DNA from 4 places in the Rhizobium sp. ZX09 genome. Region 2 is predicted to be linked to each of the others. Evidence: predicted binding sites of a transcription regulator. Region 2 holds the regulator's gene; each other region holds the start of a gene.
The links. Region 2 encodes PhoB, which activates phosphate uptake and scavenging genes when phosphate is short. Its sites were predicted from a motif close to TGTCATNNANCTGTCAT; they were not measured.
Positions count from the first base shown of each region.

Region 1: BTN45_RS23130 (DUF47 domain-containing protein) is a predicted target of PhoB. The motif match lies at 1,403-1,419, and genes of this name have one in related genera.
Region 3: BTN45_RS06590 (UDP-2,3-diacylglucosamine diphosphatase) is a predicted target of PhoB. The motif match lies at 2,364-2,380, and genes of this name have one in related genera.
Region 4: BTN45_RS04095 (DapH/DapD/GlmU-related protein) is a predicted target of PhoB. The motif match lies at 2,210-2,226, and genes of this name have one in related genera.

Region 1 is NZ_CP031364.1:1,855,391-1,859,008, forward strand. Features, by position in the region: gene BTN45_RS23125 (inorganic phosphate transporter) at 1-714, opposite strand, end outside; gene BTN45_RS23130 (DUF47 domain-containing protein) at 714-1,358, opposite strand; gene BTN45_RS23135 (NUDIX hydrolase) at 1,472-2,014, shown strand; gene BTN45_RS23140 (efflux RND transporter permease subunit) at 2,072-3,618, opposite strand, start outside.
Region 2 is NZ_CP031363.1:103,939-107,556, reverse strand. Features, by position in the region: gene BTN45_RS00510 (aspartate aminotransferase family protein) at 1-363, opposite strand, end outside; gene BTN45_RS00505 (GcrA family cell cycle regulator) at 794-1,327, shown strand; gene phoB (phosphate regulon transcriptional regulator PhoB) at 1,618-2,301, opposite strand; gene phoU (phosphate signaling complex protein PhoU) at 2,332-3,057, opposite strand; gene pstB (phosphate ABC transporter ATP-binding protein PstB) at 3,152-3,618, opposite strand, start outside.
Region 3 is NZ_CP031363.1:1,337,689-1,341,306, forward strand. Features, by position in the region: gene BTN45_RS06580 (ABC transporter permease) at 1-45, opposite strand, end outside; gene dgcA (N-acetyl-D-Glu racemase DgcA) at 189-1,172, shown strand; gene BTN45_RS06590 (UDP-2,3-diacylglucosamine diphosphatase) at 1,470-2,309, opposite strand; gene BTN45_RS06595 (NADP-dependent malic enzyme) at 2,539-3,618, shown strand, end outside.
Region 4 is NZ_CP031363.1:840,997-844,614, forward strand. Features, by position in the region: gene ppx (exopolyphosphatase) at 1-1,491, shown strand, start outside; gene BTN45_RS04095 (DapH/DapD/GlmU-related protein) at 1,539-2,171, opposite strand; gene BTN45_RS04100 (hypothetical protein) at 2,348-2,665, opposite strand; gene BTN45_RS04105 (hypothetical protein) at 2,834-3,181, opposite strand; gene BTN45_RS04110 (esterase-like activity of phytase family protein) at 3,318-3,618, opposite strand, start outside.

The sequences.
Region 1 (3,618 bases), on a different replicon from region 2:
GCCGCCGAACAAGGTGCCGAGCGCCATGGCAGACTGGCAGGAAATCACCACCCAGAAAGGCACGTAGAAACTCTCCCCGAGATGTCCCTGGCTGAACAGCAGCACGGCGATGATGCCCATGGTCTTCTGCGCGTCATTGCCGCCATGGCCCAGCGAATATAGCGAGGCGGAGATGAACTGCATGACGCGGAAGGTGCGATCGACTGCAAAGGGCGTCTGCCGCACGAAAAGCCACGATACCGCAAGCACCAGAAGCAGCGCGAGGAAAAAGCCGATAGCCGGTGACATGAAGATTGCGCCGACGGTCTTCAGCAGCCCCGACCAGACGATGGAATTGAAGCCGACCTTTGCCAGACCTGCGCCAACGAGGCCGCCGATCAAGGCGTGCGACGAACTGGAGGGGATGCCGAAAATCCAGGTGACGATGTTCCAGACGATCGCGCCGATCAGCGCCGCGAAAATCACCTGCGGAGATACGATGGCCGGATCGATGATGCCGGTGCCGAGCGTTTCCGCCACATGCAGGCCGAAGAAGAGGAAGGCTATGAAATTGAAGAAGGCCGCCCACGCAACGGCATATTGCGGCCGCAGCACCCGGGTGGAAACGATCGTGGCAATGGAATTTGCGGCGTCGTGAAGACCGTTCAGAAAATCGAAGAACAGTGCAATGGCGATGAGGCCGACAAGCAGCGGCAGTGCAAGTGCGACATCCATCAGACGTTCTCGATAACGATGCCGCTGATCTCGTTGGCCACATCCTCGAAGCGGTCAACCACCTTTTCGAGTTCGCCGTAGATCTCGCTGCCGATCATGTAGGCCATGGCATTGCCGGCGGCGCCATGGCGGCGGAACAGGTCTTTCAGTCCCTGGTCGTGCAGGTCGTCGGAGCGCCCCTCGACGCGGGTGATCTCTTCGGCGATCGATGACAGGCGCTGGGCATTGGTGCCGACCTTTTCGAGAAGCGGAATGGCCTCTGCGATCAGGCTAGCCGCGCGCACGATCTCATGGCCCATCTCCTTCATCAGCGGGTCGAATTCGCTCTGCTCGAAGAGACGGATGGTTTTGACCGTTTTGTGCATCATGTCGATGGCGTCATCCATGGACTGGATAAGGTCCTTGATATCGCCGCGGTCGAAAGGCGTAATGAAACTGCGTCGCACCGCAAGCAACACGTCGCGGGTGATGTCGTCCGCCTGATGTTCGAGGGCAACGATGAGATCGCAGTTCTTTTCGACATCGACGCCGCTCAAAAGGCTGTCCAGGGCTTCGGCCGCTTTGATGACGGTTTCGGAATGTTTGCTGAACAGGTCGAAGAAACGATCCTCGCGCGGCATCAGTTTGCGGAAAAAGCTCATCATGCGAATTGGCCCTCAGTGGCGCTTTTAATGTTGTGGGGGGTAATTGTCATAAAACTGTCATAAATGCACGCGGGGCATTGATGCAACCCGGAAAATCAGCACTATCAACGGATATGAAATCGACGAAAAAAAGCCGGAAATCCCGCCCGGCCCGCCCCCTGACATTGCTTCAGCAGCTTGCTGCGGTTCCGGAAAAGCTCTTCACAGGCGCTTTCCGGCAGCAATATGCTGCGCTGTGCTTTCGATATGGCGGGGGCGATGACAATGTCGAAATCCTGCTCGTTACCTCACGCACCAGCGGTCGCTGGATCATTCCGCGCGGCTGGCCGATGAAGCGCAAGAAGCCCCATGAGGCCGCGGCAATTGAGGCTTGGGAGGAGGCCGGTGTTCGTGGCCGGGTCAGAAAGGAAGCGGTCGGCCGCTATACCTATCTCAAGATGCTCGATGATGGCGAAGTCGTGCCCTGCGTCGTGGACGTGTTTCAGATCGAGGTGACGGGCGCGGAAACCAAATTCAAGGAGCGTGGCGAGCGCCTGGTGGAATGGGTTCGCCCGGACGAGGCCGCAAGAAGGGTCAGGGATATCGAGCTGAAATCGCTGCTGGTCGATTTCAGGCCAAAGGGCAAACGGAAGGGCCGCACGGGCGAAGGGGCATGAAGATCTGCCGCATCGCCTGGCTGAACCGACGACTAATGTGGGCGTAAAACGACAGGCTCAAATCTGCCGGATATCTTCTGGCAGGTGAAGCTCATGCTGAAGAAACTGCAGCTGCCGATCCGACACGTCGTGCTCATCCGCCTCGTCCGGCGGTTTCGGCAGCAGTCGGGCGAAACGCGTGCTGATGCTGTCGATATAGGACAGGATGGTCGGCACAATGATCAGGGTGAGAAAGGTGGAACTGATGAGGCCGCCCACTACGGCATGGGCCATGGGCGCGCGCTGCGCGCCGCCTCCACCTATGGCGAGCCCGAGAGGGATCATGCCGAAGATCATCGCGAGCGTCGTCATGATGATCGGCCTGAAGCGGATCACGCCCGCATTTTCCAGCGCCTCGTTCAGGGAAAGGCCGCGCCGCCGTTCACGATTGGCGAAATCGACCAGCAATATGCCATTCTTAGTCACGAGGCCCATCAGCATGATGAAGCCTATCAGCGAGAACATGTTGATCGTACTGCCGGCCACCATAAGGCCGGCGAGGGCGCCGACAAGCGAGAGCGGCAGCGATGCCATGATGGCGAGTGGTTGCATGAAGCTGCCGAACTGCGAGGCAAGGACGATGTAGATGAAGATGACCGCCATGGTCAGCGCTGTCACCATATGGCCCACGGTTTCCTCCATTGTTTGGGCCTCGCCGCCGAAGCGTATGCGGTAACCATCCGGCAGATCGCGATGCGCTGTGAGGTTCTGCAACGCTTCCGTCAGATCGCCTAGCGTGCGGCCGGCAATATTGGCCGTGACCAGCACCTCGCGGCGATTGTCGATACGGCGGATTTCCGCCGGTGCCGGAACGACGGTGATCTCGGAGACCTGATCGAGACGCACCATGACGGGGGCGCCGTTTGACGTGGTCCGTCCGGTTGCGATCATGAGGTCGCTGATCGCCATGACATCGGAACGCCGCTCGGCGGGCAGGCGCAGGACTATGTCGTAGCTGTTGCCGTTCCTGTCCGTCCATTTCGATACGTCTTCCCCGCCGATGAGTGGGGAGAGTGCTGCAGCGAGTTCGGACCTGCTGACACCGAGATCGCTCGCGGCTGCGGATTTCAGGCGTACGGAAAGGATGGGTCTCACGTTGCGGGCGCTGGAGGTGACATCCACAAGGCCCTGGATTTTCTTCATGTCTTCCATCAGGGCGGATGAGATTTTGTCGAGTACCTCCCTGTCGTCGCCGAGAACGCTGAGCTGCACCGGGCTTTCCTCGCCGCCAAGGCCGTCCTGCAGGATCGAGAACTCAATGCCGGGTATGGCCGTCAGGCGTTGGCGGATCGGGTCGGCAAGCGCCAGCGGCGTCCTGCTCCGCATCTCCAGCGGCACGAGCGCCACCTGAATGATGGCGCGATGTTTGCCGGCGGCGCCGCCGGTATTGATCGTGGAATAAAGCGTCTCGACTTCTGGAAACTGCCCGAGCGCCTTTTCGACCTGCCGGACCTTCGCCGTGGTGTAATCCAGCGAAGAGCCGGCTGGTGCGGTAACGGCTATCTGGAAGCGGCCCCCGTCGGCGGTCGGCACGAATTCCGCGCCGAGCAGCGGCACCATGAAGA
Region 2 (3,618 bases):
TTCCGGGTGGCCCTTGGAATAATGATAACGACGCGCGGTCTTGATTGCACATTCCAGTGCTTCCGCGCCGGAGTTGGTGAAGAAGACCTTGTCTGCGAACGTTTCTTCCGTCAGGCGCTTGGCAAGCTTTTCCTGGCCCGGAACTTCATAAAGGTTCGAGACATGCCAGACCTTTTCGGCCTGCGTCTTGATCGCGTCGACAAGATGCGGGTGGGCATGGCCCAGCGAATTGACGGCAACGCCGGCCGCAAAATCGAGATATCGCTCGCCGCTTTCCGTGTACAGCCAGACGCCCTCGCCTCGCTCGAAGCGGAGGGGGGCTCTTGCAAATGTATCGAACAATGGCGCGGCGGCTTCGGCCATGGCTGTATCACTCCTTGCGCGGATGCGCTGTCAGACGGTTGTCAATAGGCTTCGAGGGTTATCCCTCGCCTGAAAATCAAAAATGCCGCCTCGCGGCGGCAGGGGCACTATTGTCACTTCGCTTGCCGATGTCAACAAAAGTCCGTATTTCCTAGGCTTCTCAAGCCCTAGTAGGTGGCAGGTCGCAAGGCCCAAGGTGTTGCCTTTCTGACTCAACTCGCCAGCAAGTTGGGGAAAACCGGAAAATCGATTCGAGATGATTCCCGCGACTCTTGCCACGGAGTCTGCGTGGCACTAGGTTAATCGCTAATTACTAGACTGCATTGCGGCGGAACTAGTCACCAAAAATCAGGCAGAAACCACGCTCGCGGCATGCCCGCGAGACGGAGAAGGATTCTGTCGAAATACACGCGAAAAGCGGAGAAGCGGCATGAACTGGACAGACGAGCGGGTCGAGAAACTCAAGAAATTGTGGGCCGAAGGACTGAGCGCCAGCCAGATAGCAGCTCAGCTGGGCGGCGTCAGCCGCAATGCCGTGATCGGCAAGGTCCATCGTCTTAATCTGCCCGGACGCGTCAAGGCTGGCGGCCCGGTGACGTCGGCGCGTTCTGCGCCCAAGCGGACTGCTGCACCTGCCCCGCGCACGGCGAATTTCGCTGGCCGCGTCAACGCTGCACCTGCTCGGATCCTGACCCGCTCCAACGCGGCGACCGCTCTTCAGGAAGAGGTCGGCATCGAAACTGCGGAAATTCTCGATTACGTTCCTTCCAGAAACGTCGTTACTCCGATCTCCCGCCGGCTGACGCTGACGGAACTGACGGAGCGCACCTGCAAGTGGCCGGTCGGCGACCCCCTGAAAGATGATTTCCATTTCTGCGGCTGTGAAGCGCTGGAATCTTCGCCTTATTGCAAATTCCATGCGAAACTCGCCTACCAACCGGTCAGCGAGCGCCGCAAGGCTTGAGTGTTGCGGCACACATTTGACACTCAAAAACTACGGGCCTTCGGGCCCGTTTTTTTGTGACAAAATACCGCGCTTCCCGGACAGCGACAGCAGAACACCAAGGCTTATTCATCGTCGTCGGGTTTCGCCCTTCAATCCGAATTTCGGTAGACCTTCAACCGCTCGTCAAAGAGATGAAAGTATCGTGCTTGCGGAAGGTTCAAAATGAAAAGGCCCGACACCATTCCGGTTTCGGGCCTTTCGATTCTGGCGGAACGTCATGCTGAGGGGAACCCTCAGTTCGGTTTCGATCAGGCTTCCATCGAATATCCGGCACCGCGCACGGTGCGGATGACATCCTGCATATGGGAAAAGTTGAGCGCCTTGCGCAGACGTCCGACATGCACGTCAACCGTCCGCTCATCCACATAGATATCGTGACCCCAGACGCCGTCCAGCAATTGCGAACGGGAGAACACGCGGCCCGGAGAGGTCATCAGGAATTCCAGCAGGCGGAACTCCGTCGGACCGAGACGCACCTCGCGGCTTTTGCGGTGAACGCGATGCGTCTCGCGATCCAGCTCGATATCGCCGCACTTCAGCACCGAAGACAGAACCTCCGGACGGGCCCGGCGCAGCATGGCCTTGACGCGGGCCATCAGTTCCGGCGTTGAAAACGGCTTGACCACATAATCGTCCGCGCCGGTGGCGAGGCCGCGAACCCGTTCGCTTTCCTCGCCGCGCGCCGTCAGCATGATGATAGGAAGGCGCTCGGTTTCCGGCCGCATCCTGAGCCTACGGCACAGTTCGATACCGGAAACGCCGGGAAGCATCCAATCCAGGATGAGCAGATCCGGAATACGTTCCTGCAGCCTGATCTCTGCCTCGTCTCCACGGGGTATGGTGTCGACGTCATATCCCTCAGCCTCGAGATTGTAACGAAGCAGGACGCTCAGCGCTTCCTCATCTTCCACAACTGCAATCTTGGGCACCATATGCTAACTCCGCAAGCCGCTGCTTGTCTGTTACTCGGTCACCGAACCGAGCGTGTTGGAACTGTCGTCCTTCGGACGCTCGCCCTCCGGCTGGCTGCCGGTGGTCATGTAATAGATCGTCTCGGCGATGTTGGTGGCATGGTCACCGATGCGCTCGATATTCTTGGCGCAGAACAGAAGATGCGTGCAGGTGGTGATGTTACGCGGATCTTCCATCATGTAGGTCAGAAGCTCGCGGAAGAGCGAGGTATACATGGCGTCGATTTCCTCGTCGCGCTCGCGAATGGCATTGGCCTTTTCGGCGGAACGTGTCGAATAGACGTCAAGAACTTCCTTGAGCTGTACCAGCGCCAGCTCCGACAGGTGCTCTATGCCGCGGGCGAGTTTGCGCGGCACGCCCGTTCCGGCGACCGCGATGACGCGTTTTGCGGTGTTCTTGCCGAGGTCGCCAACGCGTTCGAGGTCGGCGGCGATCCGCAGGGTGCCGATGATTTCGCGAAGGTCTGCCGCCATCGGCTGGCGCTTGGCGATGGTGACGATGGCCTTGTCGCCGATCTCTCGCTCGGAATGATCGAGGATAGCGTCATCGGAAATGACCTTCTGGGCAAGCGCGGCGTCGGAATTGACGAGCGCACGCACGGCGTCGGCACACATCTGCTCGGCGAGACCGCCCATCTCGGCGATGCGTCGCGTCAGGAACTTCAGTTCGTCATCATAAGCAGACAGAATATGCGAATGGGTCGTTGTCTGGTTCACGGTCTATTCCTCCGGCTTGGCCTTGCATGCGACCGCCCGAAGCGGGCCGCAGCGGCACCAGTCTTGTTGGGTTGCGATAAAGCGCCGGCCGCGATCAGCCGAAGCGGCCCATGATGTAATCCTGCGTGCGCTGGTCATCCGGATTGGTGAACATCTTGTCGGTTTCATTTTCCTCGACAAGGTGACCGAGATGGAACATGGCCGTACGCTGGGAAACACGTGCCGCCTGCTGCATGGAGTGCGTGACGATAACAATCGTGTAATTGGTGCGCAGTTCGTGGATCAGTTCCTCGACCTTGGCAGTGGCGATCGGATCCAGCGCCGAGCAGGGTTCGTCCATCAGGATCACTTCCGGGCTGACGGCAACGGCGCGTGCAATGCACAGGCGCTGCTGCTGACCGCCGGAAAGACCGGTGCCGGATTCGTGCAGGCGATCCTTAACCTCGTTCCAGAGACCCGCCTTCTGAAGGCTCTGCTCAACGATCTGGTCCATATCCGCCTTGTTGCGGGCGAGACCGTGAATGCGTGGACCGTAGGAAATGTTTTCGTAGATCGACTTCG
Region 3 (3,618 bases), 1.2 Mb from region 2:
GATTGCGGCCGGGGTCGCCTGTTGCCGTGTGTCCTGTTCTTGCATAATGCTCCGAGCGAATGCAGCCGTCACGAGATTCTTAAAGGTTTCATAACGTTTCGGCCTCCGGCAAGCCACAGTGGCAGCCGACAATTCGTGATAAATTTGGCGTCATGTGTCATTTGACGCCCAATCGGAAGTGAAAAAACATGCCCCGTTACCTTCAAGCCACAACAGAACGTTTCGCCGTTGCTGGCAGCTTCACCATTTCACGCGGCACCCGGACGCATGCGGATGTCGTAACGTGCACCATCCGCGATGGTTCCTTCACCGGCAGAGGTGAATGTGTGCCCTATCCGCGATATGGCGAAAGCATCGAAGGCGTCATTGCCGATATCGAGGCGATGGCGGAGCGGATCGCCGCAGGCCTCACGCGGCAGGAGTTGCAGCAGGCGATGAAACCGGGTGCGGCCCGTAATGCGGTGGATTGCGCGCTTTGGGATCTCGAGGCGAAGATGAGCGGCCAGAGCGTCGCCGAGCAGGTCCTCGGACAGGAGGCAGAGCCGCTCGTCACAGCCTATACGATTTCGCTTGCAGACCCGGAGACCATGGCCGCAAAGACCGCAGAGAACGCCGGACGTCCGCTTCTGAAGATCAAGACCGGCACAGCCGACGATGAAGCCCGCCTGCGGGCCGTCCGCGCAGCCGCACCCGAGGCGCGCATCATCATCGATGCCAACGAAGGCTGGAACGACGACAATATCGAATATTATCTGAGGCTTGCGGCAGAGCTGAAGATATCGCTGATCGAACAGCCCCTGCCCGCCGGCAAGGACGCCATTCTCTCCCGTATCGACCATCCGGTGCTGATCTGCGCCGATGAAAGCGTGCATTCCACCAAGGACCTCACGGGCCTGCGCGACCGCTACGACGCGATCAACATCAAGCTCGACAAGACCGGCGGCCTGACGGAGGCGCTTGTCATGAAGGCGGAGGCCGAAAGGCTCGGTTTCACCATCATGGTCGGCTGCATGCTCGGCACCTCGCTGGGCATGGCACCTGCCGTGCTTGCCGCGCAGGGCACGGCCTTTGCCGATCTCGACGGCCCGCTGCTTTTGGCCGAGGATCGGGAGCCTGGGCTGGTTTATGAAGGGTCGCTTGTTTATCCGGCGCGGCCGGAATTGTGGGGGTAGAGCTCTCGCTAAGGGTCCGGACTGGGTTGGTGCCTAGAGGCTGCATTCGCACCCTCTCTCCGGTGCGTCACCGGAAGGTTACTGAGAAGCCTCTAAAGCCTCACCTCCGTCATGCCGGACCTGATCCGGCATCCAGCCACGGCGCGTCTGCGCCGTGAGAAATAAGTCTTACGCGATCAAAGACTTGATCGCACTGGATCCCGGCTCAGGGCCGGGATGACGGTATGCGGATGCTACAATTTCAACCAACAATCGTTTACAGGTGAGCCTACCATCAGCGCCCGTCAAACGCTCCAATCACGCCGCGTGCTTGCCAATCAGCCCCGGAATATTCACCGGCTCCATTTCGTCCGATGTCTGCTCGGCAACCACTTCGCTCGTCTGCATCCAGGTGATCAGCTCGAAGCTGCCATCGGCGTTCTCGGCAATCGCCGTGCAGCTTTCCACCCAGTCGCCGGTGTTGATGTAACGTATGCCGTCCATGTCTTCCATGACGGCGTGGTGAATATGGCCACAGATCACGCCGTCGACATTGTTGCGCCGGGCTTCATCCGCCACCACACGCTGGAATTCACCGATGAAGTTGACGGCGTGTTTCACCTGCAGCTTGGCCCAGGCCGAAAACGACCAGTAAGGCAGGCCGATGCGGCGGCGTACGGCGGCGATGGCGATATTGATGGCGATTGCTGCGTCATAGGCCCAGTCGCCGAGATAGGCGAGCAGGCGGGCGTTGCGCACCACCACGTCGAACTCGTCGCCATGGATGATGAGATATTTCCTGCCGTCGGCCGCCTCATGGATCATGCGCTCGGCCACTTCGATGCCGCCGAAATGCATGCCGGGGAACTCCCGCAGGAATTCATCGTGATTGCCGGGAATATACACGATGCGGGTTCCCTTGCGGGCCTTGCGCAGCAGCTTTTGCACCACGTCGTTGCAACCCTGCGGCCAGTACCAGCTGCGGCGCAGGCGCCAGCCGTCGACGATGTCACCGACGAGAATGATCGTTTCGGCCTCGTGATGTCTGAGGAAGTCCAGCAGATAGTCAGTCTTGGCCGCCTTGGAACCAAGATGAACATCCGAAATGAAAAGCGTTCTGAACTGTCTGGTTTCGATTTGACCGGCCACGGATTTCATCCCCCTGTTCGGTTGCGTCCCTGCGGCTTTCTTCCCTCTCAGAACCAGACTCGTGTTTCAGCAACATGACAGCGGCCGTTTTTTGCAGGGAATATGACGAAACGCTTCACGAAAACGCGAATAAGCCGTGGCCGCATTTGCATGAGACGCCCGTAAATAACGGCTGTACCACGGGGAAGTTTGTTGTATTCAGGGGTCCGAAATAAAACCAGATACGACGGTGGAAGACATGACCTCTCACGATAAGAACAACACGCCCGCCAACACGGCAAAGGCCGACATCGAAGAACAGGCGCTCTTTTTCCACCGCTATCCGCGCCCCGGCAAGCTGGAGATCCAGGCCACCAAGCCGCTCGGCAACCAGCGCGATCTGGCGCTCGCCTATTCGCCGGGTGTCGCCGCACCCTGCCTCGCCATCCATGAAAACCCGGAGATGGCGGCGGATTACACCGCCCGCGCCAATCTCGTCGCCGTCATCTCCAACGGCACGGCCGTGCTTGGCCTCGGCAATATCGGACCGCTTGCCTCCAAGCCTGTGATGGAAGGCAAGGCCGTCCTTTTCAAGAAATTCGCCGGTATCGACGTGTTCGATATCGAGATCGACGCGCCCGGCATTAACGACATGGTTTCCACCATCGCGGCGCTGGAACCCACCTTCGGCGGCATCAACCTTGAAGACATCAAGGCGCCGGAGTGTTTCGAGGTGGAGCGCCAGCTGCGCGAGAAGATGAACATCCCCGTCTTCCACGACGACCAGCACGGCACCGCGATCATCGTCGCCGCCGCTGTCACCAACGCTCTGGAACTGGCCGGAAAGTCCCTGTCCAGCGTCAAGATCGTTGCCTCGGGCGCCGGTGCGGCAGCCCTTGCCTGCCTCAACCTCCTCGTTGCGATGGGCGCGAAGAAAGAAAACATCTGGGTCCACGACATCGAGGGCCTCGTTTATGACGGCCGCAATACGCTGATGGACGAGTGGAAGGAAGTTTACGCCCAGAAGACCGACAAGCGCGTGCTGGCCGAAACGATCGACGGCGCCGATGTCTTCCTCGGCCTGTCGGCGGCAGGCGTTCTGAAGCCGGAACTGCTGGAGCGCATGGCGGAGAACCCGCTGATCCTCGCGCTTGCCAACCCCAAGCCAGAAATCATGCCGGAAGAGGCGCGTGCCGCCCGCCCGGACGCGATGATCTGCACCGGCCGTTCGGATTTCCCGAACCAGGTCAACAACGTGCTTTGCTTCCCCTATATCTTCCGCGGCGCGCTCGATTGCGGCGCGACGACGATCAACGAGGAAATGAAGATGGCCGCCGTG
Region 4 (3,618 bases), 740 kb from region 2:
GGCCTTGCCCCCGTTTCCGTCATAGATATTGGCTCGAACTCCGTTCGTCTTGTCGTATATGAAGGTCTTTCCCGCGCGCCTGCGGTGCTGTTCAACGAAAAGGTGCTTTGCGGGCTTGGCAAAGGTTTGGCGCTGACGGGGCGCATGCATGAGGAAGGTGTGAGCCGCGCGCTCCTGGCGCTCAGGCGTTTTCACGCCCTCTCCGAGCAGGCGCAGGCGCAGCAGCTTTATGTGCTGGCCACGGCCGCGGCCCGAGAAGCGGAAAATGGTCCCGATTTCATTCGTGAGGCCGAAGCCATCCTCGGCTGTGAGATCGAGGTTCTGTCGGGTGAGAAGGAAGCGCTTTATTCGGCCTATGGCGTGATCAGCGGTTTCCATGATCCTGATGGCATCGCCGGCGACCTCGGGGGCGGCTCGCTGGAACTGATCGACATCAAGGGCAAGAGCTGCGGCGAAGGCATCACCCTGCCGCTTGGCGGTTTGCGGCTTTCGGAGCAATCGGACGGCTCGCTGGAAAAAGCGGCGACCATTGCCAGAAAGCACGTCAAATCCTTCGCCAAACTTCTGGCGGCGGGTGAGGGGCGCACCTTTTACGCCGTCGGCGGCACTTGGCGAAATATCGCCAAGCTGCACATGGAGATATCCGGTTATCCCCTGCACATGATGCAGGGTTATGAATTGCCGCTAGAGGAAATGCTGAATTTCCTCGAGGAGGTCATCGTCTCCCGGGATAGCAAGGATCCCGCCTGGCAGGCGGTCTCCAAGAACCGCCGCTCGCTCCTGCCATTCGGTGCCATCGCCATGCGCGAAGTTCTGAAGATGATGAAGCCGGCCAGGATCGCTTTTTCCGCACAGGGCGTACGCGAGGGTTACCTTTATTCGCTGCTGACGGAGGCGGAGCGCGAATCCGATCCGCTGCTGGTGGCCGCCGACGAACTTGCCATTCTGCGCGCCCGTTCTCCGGAGCATGCGCGAGAACTGGCGGACTGGAGCGGTCGCACCTTCCCGGTTTTCGGCATCGACGAGACGGAAGAGGAAAGCCGCTATCGGCAGGCCGCCTGCCTGCTGGCCGACATCAGCTGGCGCGCGCATCCGGATTACCGCGGTCTGCAGGCGCTCAATATCATCGCCCACTCGTCCTTTGTGGCGATCACCCATCCCGGGCGCGCCTATATTGCACTTGCCAATTATTACCGCTTTGAAGGCCTGAACGACAACGGCACCACCGAGCCGCTTGCCGCGATGGCGGGGGAGCGTCTGCAGGAACTCGCCAAACTGCTGGGCGGCCTGCTGCGCGTCGTATATCTTTTTTCAGCCTCCATGCCGGGTGTCGTGGATCACCTGAAATTCCGCAAGACAGATAATCCGGATCTCGATCTGGAATTTGTGGTGCCGCATGATTATTGCGATTTTGCCGGCGAGCGGCTGGACGGACGTTTGCAGCAACTGGCGAAGCTGACGGGCAAGCGGCTGGCCTTCGTGTTCGAATAAGAAGCGGCGGAGTCTCCGTTCACGACAGAAACGACATTGGCCCCGTGCTAGGACCAGCGCTCGCAGAACGCTTCGATATCGTTTGACTGAAAGTCGCCAAGCCGAGCCATGATCGTCTCGAAGGGCCAGTCCCACCAGGCAATAGCGGTAAGCTTCTGCGCAATCGATCGTGAAAAGCGCTCGCGAATGATTTTTGCGGGTACGCCGCCGACGATCGTATAGGGCGGTACGTCCCTGGTCACCACGGCGCCGGCGGCCAGCACCGCGCCGTGTCCCACCTTGACGCCCGGCAGTACGATGACCCCGTGCCCGATCCAGACATCGTGACCGATGACGGCGCGATCCTGCTTCCGCTGCGCGAAAAAGGCATCGTCGCGCACCGCATCGGCAGAGTAATATTCCGGGCAGTAGCTGAAACGGTGCATGGATGGCCGGTCCATCGGATGGTTGGGAGCGCCTATCCTGACCTCCGCGGCGATGGCGCAGAACTTCCCGATGATCGCATCCCCCACCATGCAGCGGGGACCAAGATAAGAGTAGTCTCCGAGCTCAACATTATGCAGCGAGGTGTCGGCCAAAATCTCGCAGCATCTGCCGATGCTCGAGTCTCTTACGCTGGCTGTTGCATGAATGACGGTCTCTGCGAGCTTAGGGCGCTTGATCTGTGCGGTCGAATCCATTGCAGTCTCCCGATTTTGCGCCTGCTTAACCGGGCATGATGAAGGCCCTATGACGCGAGACGGCGGAGCAGTCCATCCGTGACCGGCATACCCTGTCAAGTTCAGATTACGTCTCTTGCTTCGTGTGACATTCTCTCCTTCCAGATCGGGTCACCTGCCGGCGACATTCGGGCGCATTATCGTTTCCAGTAGTGCTCCGTTATGTTTTGAGCATTCCGAATGATATGACCGGCGATTTCTGGGTCGCCGCCCTCGAAGGTCTGCGGATCGGCCCCGCACAACAACAAAAAGAGCTGTTGATGCGCGACCGCGGCAAAATAATCCCGGGGTGGTGGCTGCATGTCTGACCCGGTCGCCTCGAATGCTTCGGCGACTTCTTTGCTGGCGCGCTCAACCGCTGCATGAACACTCGCCATCATCGCCGCTTCGTTGCGTTCCAATATATCCTGAACCTGCCGTTCTGCCGGTGTCAGAACCGGACAACTCTCGCTCATTAAATGTCTCTCCTGTCGGTACAACCATTTCGCCAAGCAATATTATCGCGTGGATTGTGTCCGCTTTGCGGGAAACATAAATCTTGGTCTTGAAGTGTAGCGCGCCGGTTGACCTCCATGCCGTCTGTGCGGATCGAACAGCAATGGGCTGTCCTTTTTGCAAGCCGTTCAGCCATGGCCGAGTGCCTTTCGAATGCAGGCGCTGAGATAGGCATATTGCAGCGGCGTTATCGTCGCCATGACTTCGGTTCGATTGGCGGGATGATCCTGATAACCCACCGGCAGATCGAATTGGGTGAAGGTGAAATCCCAGCGGACGCCATCAATGATATTGTAGAAGTGTTGCGCGCCGCTGACAGCGGTTTTCGCAATTTCGCCGCCGAAAATGTCCTGAACCACCAGGGCAGTGACGCTTCCTTGCCCCCTGGCAGGATTTTCGCGCGACCAGAGGCCGCTGGTCTCGCCCGACCAGCTTCTCTTCAGGGCGTAGTACAGTCTTTCGGCATGGTCCTGCATGAAACGTCTTCTTTTCCGCAAGCATGTTTCTGTCGCGGCCGGAAAATCGGAAGGAGCGCCGCGCAGACGTTCGTGTCTGCCAGCGCTCCGTCCGGATCATTGGTGACCGTCAATGCAAATGACGGCAGCCGTGGCCTCACTTCGCCTCGAGCAGGTCCTTGACCTCAAGCAGAACGAATTCGTTGTCATCAGCCTTGTCCAGCGCCCGCCCGGCAGAGAAAGGCAGGTTGTTGTCATTGCCGACGATGATATGCGTGGCATCGACGCGGTCGACATTCTCGATGGTGACGAAAGGCATGTCGTAGAAACCGTTGCCGCCGCCCTGGCGCTTCTTGTTATCAGGGTCGGAGATCTTCATCAGGTCGATATAACCGATCTTGCGGGCGGCCTTGCCGACATTGGCGTCGTTGAATTCGATCTTGTAGATGCGCTTGACC